Regions from separate parts of the Oleiphilus sp. HI0067 genome, predicted to be linked through region 2. Evidence: predicted binding sites of a transcription regulator. Region 2 holds the regulator's gene; each other region holds the start of a gene.
What was found. Region 2 encodes PhoB, which activates phosphate uptake and scavenging genes when phosphate is short. Its sites were predicted from a motif close to TGTCATANNNNTGTCANA; they were not measured.

Region 1 (4,584 bases), on a different contig from region 2:
AAGCGTGGTATTTGTGCCCAAGCCAATAATATCAATCGACTGCCAAGCGCGCGTTCCAAGGTCCACACCAAATACCAATTCAGTGTCTTGATTAAAGTTGTACTCTCCCCCAACACCTGCATCAATGCCGAAGAAGTAAAGCGTATCATCATCAAAATTAATAAACGGCGTATCATCGATTTCTACACTACCGTAAGAGAAACCAAGACGTACAAATGGTTTTATCTCACCTTCACCAAAAGACTTCGCTAGAGAGAAACCAAGTCCTGTAGTGACATTATCAAAGGCTTCAAAGTCTTCAACAAAAAAACTTCCCTGATAGCGCCAGCCCGAAGATTTTTTAGTACCTAGCTTAAGTCGAATACCGACAATATCACCGTCTTCGGTTTGGTCATAAATAGACCCTGAGCGAGAAGGCTCATACGACAAATCAGAACTACCCACATAAATGTCCGAGCCAATATAGGTCCATGAGTTATCAACCGCTGTCGCACTTGTGTTAGTAGACTCTTCAGCAAGGCTAATGCTAGAAGCACACATTAGCGCGCAAATCGGCAAGCAATGCTTTATTTTTAGATTCATATTCTTACACCGTTAATAACACACCAAAAACAAAAAAAGCCCCTTAACAGGAGCTTTTTCAATGCAATACTACAGAACGCTTTACTCTTTTCCGTAAACGTTATTCTCTTGTTCTTGCACACGAATAAAAGTTGTACGCTTCGAAAGCTCTTTCAAGCTATCTGCGCCAACATAGGTACATGTTGAACGAACACCACCAAGAATATCTTGAACTGTGTTATCGACCGGCCCTTTAAATGGCATTTCAACAGTTTTACCTTCTGACGCACGGTAGTTTGCAACGCCGCCAGAGTGCTTGTTCATTGCAGTTGATGATGACATACCGTAGAACAGCTTATACATCTTGCCATCGCGCTCGACTAGCTCACCACCAGACTCTTCGTGACCCGCAAGCATACCGCCAAGCATGACGAAATCAGAACCTGCACCAAATGCTTTTGATACATCGCCCGCACAAGTACAACCACCGTCAGAGATCACGTGACCACCAAGGCCATGCGCCGCATCAGCACATTCAATTGCTGCAGACAACTGCGGGTAACCCACACCAGTTTTCACACGTGTTGTACAAACAGAACCAGGACCGATACCGACTTTAACAACATCCGCACCAGATAGAATTAACTCTTCTGCCATCTCACCCGTTACAACGTTACCCGCAATGATAATCATACTTGGGAAATCAGCTCGCGCACGGCGCAAGAAATCAACAAAGTGCTGGGAGTAACCGTTCGCAACGTCAATACAAATGAAACGTAGCTTAGGGTTCGCTAAAACAATGGCCTTTACTTTATCGAAGTCAGCATCAGACGTACCTGAAGACACCATGATGTGATCGTAGATTGAATCTTCTTGCTTACCAAGCCACTCAGTCCACTCTTCAACGGTGTAATGCTTGTGCATTGCCGTTAACATTTTATAGCTGGCTAATCTTTCAGCCATTTCGAATGTGCCAACGGTGTCCATATTCGCAGCGATAACTGGAACGCCTGTCCATGTCTGACCGCTGTTTTTAAACTTGTACGTTCGTTCAAGACTTACTTGTGAACGGCTTTTTAAGGTTGAACGTTTTGGGCGAAATAAAACGTCTTTAAAACCAAGTTTGATGTCATTCTCAATACGCATTATGAAACTAGACTCACTATTAAATACTGGATTTCCACGGCTAAGGGTAGCAGTGCTCGCGGATTATAGAGAGGTAAATCACAAATTGGGAGAGTAATTTACCTATTTTACACTGCTTAAAATTTAGTCAATTTGACCGTAAACGCAAGAACTCTATATATATCAACCACTTGGTCAACTTTAAACAACAATCCATGGTCTAATCAAGAAGAAAATAGATGCTGCAAGTGCTGCAGAACATGGCACAGTCACAATCCAAGCCGTCACAATTTTCTTAATTGCTGAACGTTTTACGAGCTGCTCTTTGTAAACACTCTTCAAACGCTTACGGTCTTTTTTGTTGATACCAAGCTTTTCCTTCTTCGCTTTTGCTTCTTTAATCAAATCTTCCATTTCTTTTAGATCTGCATTCTGGAAGTCTTCCAAAAACTTCTCTAAACGCTGGCGTTCTTTTCCTTCATGCTGCTCAGCAATCTTGTGCAATTTCACAGCAGAGTTGAAGCGCAAGTACTCACGCAAGAAACCAACACCAAATACACCACCTACCGCAATGTGCGTTGAACTCACCGGCAAACCTAGTTGCGATGCAATAATTACAGTGATCGATGCAGCGAGAGCTACACAGAACGCACGCGACTTATCGATGTCAGTAATTTCAGTGCCAACCGTACGAATTAGTTTAGGGCCAAACAAAAGCAAGCCTAGAGCAATACCAATAGCGCCCACAATCATGACCCAAAGAGGAATAGCTGCCTTGGCAGAAACACCGTGGTTTTGAATCGCATCAGCAATCGCAGCGAGCGGACCAACCGCATTCGCTACATCATTTGCACCATGTGCGAAGCTCAATAGTGCTGCAGCAAAGATAAGAGGAATCGTAAATAAGTTGTTCACTCCATCGCGGTTATTCTTATTTTTCTTAGACGCTTTATCGACTGCTTTACGACTTAAGAAATACACAAAAATAGCGATGACTGCGCCCAAAATTGAAGCGTCAACAAATGACATTGGGAAGATTTTTTTCAAGCCTTTTAACGTAAGGTACGTTGAGAACGACCACGCCATAATCGCAAGCAAGACAGGCACGTAACTTTTAGCGGCCTGTAACATGTTCTCGCTGTGCATAATATTTCGCTTGATATAAAGCTGGAAGCCCGCTGCAATCAAACCGCCAAGAACAGGTGAAATAACCCAACTCGCTGCAATTGCACTCATTTGTCCCCAGTTCGCAATAGCAAAACCTCCTGCTGCGATACCTGCACCAAGCACACCACCTACGATCGAGTGGGTTGTAGAAACAGGCGCGCCAACGAAGGTTGCAAGATTAAGCCACAAGGCACCAGCAAATAATGCTGCAAGCATCAAGGCGATAAAGGTCGTGCTATCGTTGATAGCGGAAGGGTCGATAATCCCTTTCTTAATGGTACTAACTACGTCACCACCTGCGATCAATGCGCCTGCGGCTTCAAAGATGGCGGCAATCGCGATCGCGCCAATCAAGGTCAATGCCTTTGAACCTACTGCCGGACCCACATTATTGGCTACGTCATTTGCACCAATATTCATGGCCATATAACCGCCAATAGCTGCAGAAATTGCAAGCGTAAATCCACCCGGGATACCTTGCATTTGCATTAATACGTAACCTAAAACAGAAACTAAGAACACAAAGCTTACGCCCATCTTCAAAATTTCGTTGTTGGCGTAACCTAAAGCTGTATCGGTCTCAGATAGTTTTTTAGAACTCATTTGAGCACTTCCTTAACAATTAACTCGTCGATTTGGCGTCGCTACTGTCATCTTGCTGTAACAATCCGGTTGCGCATACTAACCACATGTATAAAAGATGCAAATTAACTTTCATCACTCAAATAAACTTGCCATGACAATTCTCCAGCACATAGGCTAGTACGGTTTTTACTAGGAAAGGTAAAGTTAGATAACAATGAGTAAAATTTATTTGATCAGACACGGCCAAGCATCGCTTGGCAAAGAAAACTATGACGAACTTTCTAGTAAAGGTGAGCAACAAGCTAAAATTTTGAATCGCTATTTTCGGGAGCTTTCTATCAGCCCTGACCTGGTGATCACTGGCGATATGAAGCGCCATCAACAAACAGCTCAGTTTGCGCTTGAATCAATAAACGGCCAGGCAAATACTGTGATAGACACCGATTGGAACGAGTTTGACTTTGAAACCTTGATTCGCGCCTACCTTTCACAATTAGGTCCAGATGCGTCAAAACCTCGCACCCCGAGTGAATTTTTTAGCGCTCTACGCGCGGCCCTCTTAGCGTGGTCTAAGAACCAAATTCAAACACAACTACCCGAAACATGGAATGCATTTGAGAGCCGCGTAGAACAGGCTTTGTATTCACTGAACACACAAGATCATAAAAACATTTTCGTTTTCAGTTCTGGCGGAGCGATTTCAATGGCGATCAAACACATTATGCGTCTGAATGCGGAGACAATGATTGATCTTAATTTACAGAGCAGGAACACCGGCGTTACAGAGCTATTTATTAAGGGCGATAAAAGATACGTTTCTAGCTTTAATCATGTGTCGCACTTGAGCAGCCCCGAACATTTAGATCTTATTACACATGCATAAGTGTGCCTTTAGCGCACACTCAACTGCTAACGCTCCCGAAGGCCTTTATACTGATATCGCAACAAGGGGGACATAAAAAACTCGATCAGTAGATGGAGCATATCGGCTGCGACTTGATAAAACCGCGCCAGCATCACTAAACAAACTAAACCCGAGTCGACCGACTGAGCGGTACTCGTCCACGAAGAATGACTCACACAAGATCCTTTTGTTGAGAGTAATTTATGATTTGGCATTCCTTGCCAATTAGATTTCTAGAGACC
Region 2 (4,584 bases):
CATCATCGGCAAAACATAGAGCATAACCATGCCATCGACTTCTGCACAATCGCCCAGTGTGTAGACGTTCTTAGCGGACGTTTCCAAACTACGATCGCACGTAATGCCTTTATTAGTCTCGATGCCGCTCTCAGAAGCCAGCTTAGTATTTGGTGCTAAACCAATCGCACTAATCGCTATATCGGCTGAGATTTTTTCACCGTTGTCGAGCTCCACTATTACGCCATCAACAGTTTCTTGGATATCAACAACGCTTCGCTCAAAGTAGAAGTTCGCGCCGGCATCACTCAAGCTTTTTGTAACACATTCTGATGCTTCTGGCGGCAGCATGGTATCTAAAACATGTTGGCTTAAGCCGATCAATGACACTTCATATTCGCCATTCAAAAGATCGTTCGCGTATTCACAACCGATCAAACCTGTTCCGACAATTGCGACATGCTTTTTGCCTTGGCTAGCTGTGCGGAATGCGCGGTAATCATCAAGATCATTGATCGAGAAAATGCGGTCACTCTCAGGTTTAACAAACTTCAGTTTGAATGGACTTGCGCCCGTCGCTAATACGAGCTTGCTGTATTCGATCGTCTCATTATCAACGAGGATTGTTTGTTTTTCAGTGTCGATATTTTGCACACTTGTTTGTGTGCGTATTGACATATTTAACTGTTCTGACATTTGCACAGCATTAGACATTACTAATGCTTCTGCGTCTTTATTTTTGGTGAATCCCGTTGACAGCATCGGTTTAGAATATGCGCTGCCATCGTCTTGGGTAATCATTAACAGAGGAGTTTCAGAATTAAGTTTTCGAAATTCGCGGGCTACTGCATAGCCCGCCATTCCAGAACCAATAATGATGATCGCTTGGCTCATTAAGCTTCTACCATTTCGAAGTCTTCTTTGCCGACACCGCAATCAGGACATTCCCAATCGTCTGGCACATCTTCCCATTTTGTACCTGGTGGGATGTTGTCGTCAGGCCAACCTTCAGCTTCATCGTAAATAAGGCCGCATACTACACAAAGCCATTTTTTCATGGTGTTCCTCTTTGTTTCTGTTGGAAGGAATTCAATGGTCGGCTAATGTATCGGATATCTCCGAGTCTCTCAATGGCTGATCAGATCCGTGGTTTATATAAGCGGCCTTCGTTATACTTTGCGCTGACCTAGTGAGTGCCCATAAAAATGTGCTCATTTCTTCTGCTATCAGCAAGGTGTAAATTGCAAACCGAACATTTTCATTGGCATTCCTACCGGCGTGTACCTTCTTCTTTTATTCCTCGGGTTTGGCAATCGTGGGTACTCGATGCTGGATCGTTAACAAAGCGATTGCAGCAAGCATCAAACGGAAGTTTTAAAGTCCGTGTAAAGGCGCAGCAATACGCGAAACCAACAATGAGTGAGAGAAGAGCTTTGAATCTGTCGATAGGGCGCTACGCTTTGATTCGCGAGGTTGATTTACTTTGCCACGACAAGGTTTGGGTTAGTGCTAGAAGTGTTATTCCATTGCATTCACTGGTTGGTAAAGAGCGGCAGTTAAAGTGCCTGGGCTCAAAACCTTTGGGAGCATTTTTATTTGCCTCGCGGTCAATGAAGCGCGAAGCTATTCAGCTAACAAGAACATCTGGGGGTAATCAGCCAACTTACGCTCGGCGCTCTGTGTTTCGCTTACACAACAAGCCCTTACTAGTGGCAGAAAAGTTTCATACCTCAGTTATTCATCACTCTTAAGCTATGTTGAATCTAAGATATAAATTTAAAGAAGTTCTGACCCAAGCTGGTCTACTCGAAGGTAAACCGGCAGCATTATGGCGCTTGGCGCGGTTTGATAAGCCCATTGGTACATTCTTAGTGTTATGGCCTGCTATGTGGGCTTTATGGATTGCGAGTGATGGTTTGCCTTCAGCGCTTCATTTGTTTGTATTTGTTTCTGGAGCGATCGCAATGCGCGCTGCAGGCTGTGTGATTAATGATATTGCAGATCGCAATATTGATGGCCACGTTGAGCGCACTAAAGCTAGGCCTCTAGCTGCTGGTGAGTTGAGTTTAAAAGATGCCATCATATTTTTCGTCGTCTTATGTTTTTCAGCCTTGCTATTGGTTCTTTGTTTAAACACTAGTGCGATTGTTTGGTCCTTTGGTGCATTGGCCCTCGCGTGTATTTATCCTTTCATGAAGCGTTACACCTTCTTGCCGCAAGTCTTTCTTGGTGCTGCGTTTGCGTGGTCCATTCCTATGGCATTTGCAGCAGTCATCGAAAAGGTGCCGGCTCTTGCTTGGATAATTTTTACAGCAACGCTGTTATGGACTGTCGCTTACGACACAATTTACGCGATGATGGATCGTGAGGATGATCTGAAAATTGGAGTGAAATCCACAGCGATTCTGTTCGGTAATGCAGACCGATCGATTATCGCGAGCCTTCAAGTGTTGTTTGTGCTTGCGATGTGCTTGCTGGGCGAGCAGTTAAATCTCGGAAGCTTCTATTTCTTGTCCATTGTCGTCGCGTCAGTGCTGTTGGTATACCAACAACATTTGATACGTTTACGTTATAAAGACGATTGTTTACGTGCATTTTTGAACAATAACTGGGTGGGTTTTGCCATTTTTGTTGGTATCGCACTTGATTATGCGACTTGATGAACGTTTAAGCGCTTTTCCTGTCATATACTTGTAACAAACCTCCTTTCTAATACCGCGACGAGTAGGTATTTGCTCAGATGTGATTGAGCATAATGAGAGTGTAAGACATGGCAGATAAGAAAATCCTTATTGTGGATGACGAGTCATCCATCCGCGAAATGATCGCAGTAGCTTTAGAGATGGCAGGGTATACCTGTTTTGAAGCGAGTAATGCCCGTGACGCTCACAGCATTGTGCTAGACGATCGCCCCGATATGATCTTATTAGACTGGATGTTGCCGGAAACGAGCGGTGTAGAGTTTGCCCGACGTTTGAAGCGTGACGAAAGCACTTCTGAAATTCCAATCATTATGATCACTGCGAAAGTCGAAGAAGACAATAAGATTCAAGGCTTGGAAGTCGGAGCGGATGATTACATTACTAAGCCTTTTTCTCCACGTGAGTTAGTGGCTAGGTTAAAAGCGGTGCTGCGTCGAGCTAATCCACAAGGGTTAGAGTCTGCGATTAATATTGATGGCTTAGAGCTCGATCCAGTCTGTCACCGTGTTAGCTCAGAAGGTGAAACGCTTTCGATGGGGCCAACAGAATATAAACTCCTGCAGTTTTTCATGACACACCAAGATCGCGTCTACACGCGAGCGCAGCTATTGGACCTCGTTTGGGGTGGTAATGTGTATGTGGAAGAACGCACTGTTGATGTACACATTCGTCGTTTGCGCAAAGCGATCGGCAAACGCCATGAAGCCTTAGTTCAAACTGTTCGAGGTACCGGTTATCGTTTTTCTACCAAAACGGCGCATTAATTGGCTAATATAGCCTTATCTATTTTGTGCGAGTTTAAAGGAAGCAAAGCGAATGCATAAACGCGCGTCTGCACATGTCCGCTATTTAGTGTGGGCATTTGTGCTAGCTGTTTTACTCGGCTTAATCACGGACCTTCTCCTTCCTAGTCTTCTGGTGTTCTTTGCGAGCTATAGCTTGTGGATGGTGCGACAAGCACTTCGTTTACATGCTTGGCTCTATCCAACTAAAAAGCCAAAAGAAGTGCCTGAAAGTTATGGTTTATGGGGAGACCTTTTTGAAGGTTTGTATTACACCCAATTGCAAAATAAAAAGGCACGTAAGCGCTTAAGCAAAATGATTAAGCGTGTTCGTAATTCGGCGAATGCTCTGAAAGATGCCGTTGTGATGACCAACGAAATGGGGCAAATGGATTGGTGGAATGAAGCCGCAACGCGATTATTTGGCTTTGATGATGATAAAGATCAGGCTCAACTTGTTACAAATTTAGTAAGAGATCCTGAATTTAAAGCCTATTTTGACGCAAAGAAATATGATGACGCTTTAGAAATCACATCCCCGACTGATCCCAATCTCATTATTCGTATTCACATTACTTTGTTCGGTAAACAGGAACGTTTGATCTTGGCGCAAGACGTCACGCGCCTACATCATTTAGAACAAATGCGACGTGACTTTGTCAGTAACGTCTCGCATGAGCTACGTACACCATTAACTGTGATTCGCGGTTATCTCGAAACGCTGATTGATAGTGAAGAGGCTCCTGAAAAATGGCATCGAGCCCTAATGTCGATGGAAGGACAAACGAATCGCTTGGAAGCGATCATTAATGACTTATTGGTGTTAGAGAAATTTGAAGCACAAGATCGCGTTCATGCTGAAAAAGAAGTATTGATTGTGCCATTGCTCGAGAGCGTACTTCATGATGCAGAGCTGTTCAGTGCGGATAATGAACATCAAATTTCGCTCGATATTGTTTCAAATGCCAATATTTTTGGTGTTGAGAATCAATTACGATCTGCGATTTCAAATATCGTGTTTAATGCCGTGAAATATACGCCAGCAAAAGGCTCTGTCGTCATCCGCTGGTGGCAAGATCATGGTGGTTGCCACTTGTCAGTGACGGATACGGGGTGTGGTT
Region 3 (4,584 bases), on a different contig from region 2:
CTGCTTGAATAAGTCTTTGAATATCTTCAGGAAATACGTGGCCAATCGTGCCGATTCGGAAGCAATCTGCTTGGCTTACTTTTCCGGGGTAAATAACGAAACCGCGTTTTTTTAATCCGTCATAAAAGGTATTGAAGCGATAACTTTCATACTGCGGGTTTAAAAACGTACTAATAAATGGTGAGCGTAAATCACCTTGTAGTAAGGTTGTGAAGCCAAGCTTTTCGATGCCGGCGATAAGGGTATCTCTATTTTTCAAGTAGCGTTGATAGCGCGCTTCAACACCGCCTTCTTGTTCTAATTCGATAAGAGCTTGCTCAAATGCGCGTACAACATGAGTTGGTGATGTAAAACGCCACTTGCCAGGGTCTTTCTCCATCGCTTGCCATTGATCAAATAAATCTAAGCTGTGTGAGCGCGCTAGGCCTTCACATTTGGCAATAGAGGAATGCTTTGCGAGCACAAACCCAAAGCCAGGGACGCCTTGAATACATTTGTTGGCGCTACTGATTAAAAAGTCGATATTTAACTCAGCCAGATCAAGAGGAATGCCGCCGAAAGAACTCATAGCGTCGACAATGAAGGTGCAGTTGTTTTCTTTGCAGACATGACTGATGGGCTCAATGGGGTTGAGCATTCCCGTCGTTGTTTCGCAATGAACCATTGCGACATAGATGTCCCCGGAAAGCTCCTTTAACACCTGTTGTAGTTTGGCGGGGTCGACAGGAGATGTTTCTCCGTAATCGATCAGACTAAAAGGAATGTTCAGGATCGAAGCCATGGTTGCCATGCGTTGTCCATAGGCACCATTAGCGAGTATGACTAAATGTCCTGATGCGGGTATGACTGAACCAAGTGTTGCTTCGACAGAGGCTGAGCCGCTACCTTGCATCAACACAGCAGTGTATTCGTCTTGGTATTCCTCACTAGTTGCAAGTTTTACCAAGCGCTGTCTGACGCCTTGAACAAGTTGTTTGTAGTCATCATCCCAAGTACACCAATCGCGTAACATGGCATTTCTCACTCCGATGCTTGTTGATAGAGGGCCAGGAGTAAGAAGTAAATAAGGGTTTATCGGTGCATCCATTTTGGTCGTCATAAGTAAATCTCAAAATTATTGGTATATACCAGTTGAGCGAGATACTATGTGCACCTTTAGGTAAGGGTCAACGCTTTACCTGCAAAATTCATAAAAGTGAAATATACGGAGATCAGACAGTTGAGGTCTGATAGATAAAAGAATCATGGGTACATTAGCGAACGCAATAAAAGAGACTCTGACGGAAAATATCATGAGATGGAGAGGGGAAGGCGAGATGAAACTACCCTCTGAGCGATACTTGAGTGAGCAACATTCAACAACGCGGGTAACAATCCGAGAGGCTTTGAAGTTGCTAGAAACAGAAGGCTTGATTTATCGGGAGAACCGACGTGGTTGGTTTATATCCCCACCTAAATTGCGTTATGACCCAAGTGTTCATGGACGAGTTAGTTTTGTCGATTATGCAAGGCAACAGGGTTTTCAACCGAGTACCCAACTCCTTTCGATTAAGTTGACCGTAGCGGACCGCTATATAGCTTCGGAAATGCAAATTGCTGTTGGTAAGCCTGTATATCAAGTGAACCGCTTACGTAGCCTAAATGGACGGCCCGTTTTATATGAGCAAATGCTATTGCGGGCAGACCTGCTACCAAACTTAGATAGGTTTGATTTAGAAGGTTCTCTGCATGCGTTATTGCGCAGCGAGTATGGAATGACTGTGCAAAAAGCAGACTTTGAAATTTCGGTATCGATACTTCCAAATGACGTTGCTCAAGCCTTATCTGCACCAATGGGTGTATCGTCATTAAAGTTTCAGCGCAAGTATCGCAATCAGCATGGCGAGATCTTCGAATTTGATCATGAGCTATGGCGTCATGACGCCATTTCAATCAATTTTGATATTAACAACTAATTCGTTGAGTTTAATTCTTTGTTCTTCTGCCACTGACGCGAGGTCATAAAATTGTCATAACAAGTTCACTGTATTGTCACATTTGGATACTTAAATGTTTCTCACCTGGTCTATACCAATAACTTAGAGGAACAAGCCAATGGCTATGATGAAGACAATGAAGAAGTGTGTTGCAGGTGCAGCATTGATGGCCCTTAGTGGTCTTGGAATGGCTGCAACAGAATTAACTGTATATACAGCGTTTGAAGCAGAAGATCTGAAGCGTTATAAGGCAGAATTCGAAAACAAGAATCCTGATATCAAAGTCAATTGGGTACGCGACTCCACAGGCATCGTTACTGCTAAGTTGCTTGCTGAAAAAGAAAATCCGCAAGCAGACGTTGTTTGGGGTTTAGCGGGCACATCACTGCTTATTCTTAAAGATGAGCAAATGCTAGAAACCTATAAGCCTGTTGGTTTTGAAAAACTATCGCCGAAGTTCCGTGATAATAGCGCAGAAACGCAATGGGTAGGCCTAGATGCATGGATGGCTGGCTTATGTGTGAATACCGTTGAAGCACAGAAAGCGGGTTTGCCTATGCCAAGCTCGTGGGAAGATTTGACCAAGCCTGTCTATAAAGGCCATGTCATTATGCCTAATCCAAACTCTTCAGGTACTGGCTTCTTAGATGTATCAAGCTGGCTACAAATGTTCGGAGAGGACAAAGGTTGGGAATACATGGATGCGCTTCACGAAAACATTTCACGTTATACCCACTCTGGTTCAAAGCCTTGTAAATTGGCCGCCGCTGGTGAAACGCCTATTGGTATTTCATTTGCATTTCGTGGCGCAAAAGAAAAAACAAAAGGCGCACCAGTTGAAGTGGTCTTTCCTTCAGAAGGTTTAGGCTGGGACGTAGAAGCGGCAGCGATTGTTAAAGGTACTGACAAGCTAGACGCTGCGAAAAAGCTTATGGACTTTGCAGTCTCTGAAGATGCAATGCGTATGTATAACGTTGGTTATGCAATTGTTGCAATACCAGGTATTGCAAAACCAGTTGAGCATTTCCCAGAAAATGCTGAAGAACTCATCATAGATAACGATTTTGGTTGGGCTGCTAAGAACCGTAAAGACATTTTGTCTACGTGGGCTAGCCGTTACGACGGAAAATCTGATCCGAAGTAAGGCTTTCCCAACCAGCCACGACTCCGACGTAGCTGTTGTTGCGCGGTGCCTTTGGGCACCGCTTTTTTGAGTTCTACCCATCCATTGTCTGCGAGTCTCATTATGAGTTTTTTAAGCGTAAATCAACTTTCTAAGTCATTCGGAAATTTCAATGCTGTCGATCATGTGTCATTTGAAATTGAAAGAGGAGAATTTATTTGTTTTCTCGGGCCATCAGGCTGCGGAAAAACGACGCTGCTTAGAATGATTGCGGGCCTCGAATTGCAGGATGAGGGGACAATTATTCAAAATGGAATCGATATTTCTCGGTTGCCAGTAAGTCAGCGTGACTTTGGGATTGTGTTCCAAAGTTATGCTTTATTCCCGAACCTGAACGTGTCGGAAAACATTGAATATGGTTTGAAGAATGCAAAGGTCAAGAAAGCCGAGCGACGGGCGCGCGTTACTGAACTTGTTGCCTTGATGGATCTTCATGAGCACGTCGATAAATATCCTCAACAGCTGTCTGGTGGTCAGCAACAGCGTGTTGCTTTAGCGCGTGCTTTAGCGCTGAAACCGAGTTTACTGTTACTGGATGAGCCATTGTCAGCACTTGATGCAAAAGTGCGCACAAGGTTGCGATCTGAGTTAAAACAGTTACAAAAACGCTTAGGCATTACCACTATTATGGTGACGCACGACCAAGAAGAGGCCCTGAGTATGGCCGATAAAGTGGTTGTGATGAATCAAGGCAGAATTGAACAATGTGCTTCGCCTAATTTGGTGTATCGCAAACCGGCATCAGAATTCGTTGCAGACTTCGTTGGGTCGATGAATATTTTCTCGCTTGAAGCTGAGCGTGAAAGTCAGGCGACGAAAGACTTGCAGACCCATTTAGATCTTCATTCGACAAGTGCTTCTCTCGCAATTCGTCCAGAGCATTTGGTGTTAGAGGGTGATGTAGAGTTCGGTCTTGCGAGTGAGAAAGGCGTCGTTGTCTCAGCTCGCGTCGAGGCAATTGAGTATTTCGGCCGATTCGTTTCTATTCAATTGGTATGTGATGCTTGGGGTAAGAGTCTCGAAATAGATTTGCCATCTACCAAGCTGCAATTTTTTGACTTGAGTTTAGGCGCACAGCATAAAGTTGCCTTGCCGAAAGAAGCGCTGCATGTGTTTTCTCAAGATGCGGAGACGGCTTAGTGACTACCTTAACTTTAAATCTTCGTTCTTGGTTTAACGGTTTATCTGAAACGGATCGAACTATCCGCTTGTTTGTTCAGTTGGGTGTTATTGGGGCATTGAGTGTCGCAATTTTGCTCCCTTTGTTTTCTTTACTGAGTAAAAGTGTTGAGGATAGTGATGGACACTTTGTTGGTCTGGATAACTTTTTAACGTATTTTGGTTCGCAGGGTTTACAGCAGTCTTTATCTAACTCCTTGTTTATATCTTTGGTCGTGACTTTAATTGTCGTGGTCTGCGCATTTC

Region 1: A3739_RS24275 (inorganic phosphate transporter) is a predicted target of PhoB. The motif match lies at 3,502-3,519, and genes of this name have one in related genera.
Region 3: A3739_RS27525 (putative 2-aminoethylphosphonate ABC transporter substrate-binding protein) is a predicted target of PhoB. The motif match lies at 1,997-2,014, and genes of this name have one in related genera.

The regions. Positions count from the first base shown of each region.
Region 1 is NZ_LWFI01001487.1:23,892-28,475, reverse strand. It holds gene A3739_RS24285 (hypothetical protein) at 1-582, opposite strand, end outside; gene A3739_RS24280 (GMP reductase) at 664-1,707, opposite strand; gene A3739_RS24275 (inorganic phosphate transporter) at 1,888-3,456, opposite strand; gene A3739_RS24270 (histidine phosphatase family protein) at 3,653-4,321, shown strand; gene A3739_RS28970 (hypothetical protein) at 4,348-4,518, opposite strand.
Region 2 is NZ_LWFI01001000.1:25,655-30,238, reverse strand. It holds gene A3739_RS13150 (NAD(P)/FAD-dependent oxidoreductase) at 1-873, opposite strand, end outside; gene A3739_RS13145 (rubredoxin) at 873-1,037, opposite strand; gene A3739_RS31450 (chorismate lyase) at 1,185-1,730, shown strand; gene ubiA (4-hydroxybenzoate octaprenyltransferase) at 1,734-2,639, shown strand; gene phoB (phosphate regulon transcriptional regulator PhoB) at 2,750-3,445, shown strand; gene phoR (phosphate regulon sensor histidine kinase PhoR) at 3,498-4,584, shown strand, end outside.
Region 3 is NZ_LWFI01001731.1:14,977-19,560, forward strand. It holds gene phnW (2-aminoethylphosphonate--pyruvate transaminase) at 1-1,099, opposite strand, end outside; gene A3739_RS27520 (UTRA domain-containing protein) at 1,245-1,955, shown strand; gene A3739_RS27525 (putative 2-aminoethylphosphonate ABC transporter substrate-binding protein) at 2,095-3,120, shown strand; gene A3739_RS27530 (putative 2-aminoethylphosphonate ABC transporter ATP-binding protein) at 3,223-4,299, shown strand; gene A3739_RS27535 (putative 2-aminoethylphosphonate ABC transporter permease subunit) at 4,299-4,584, shown strand, end outside.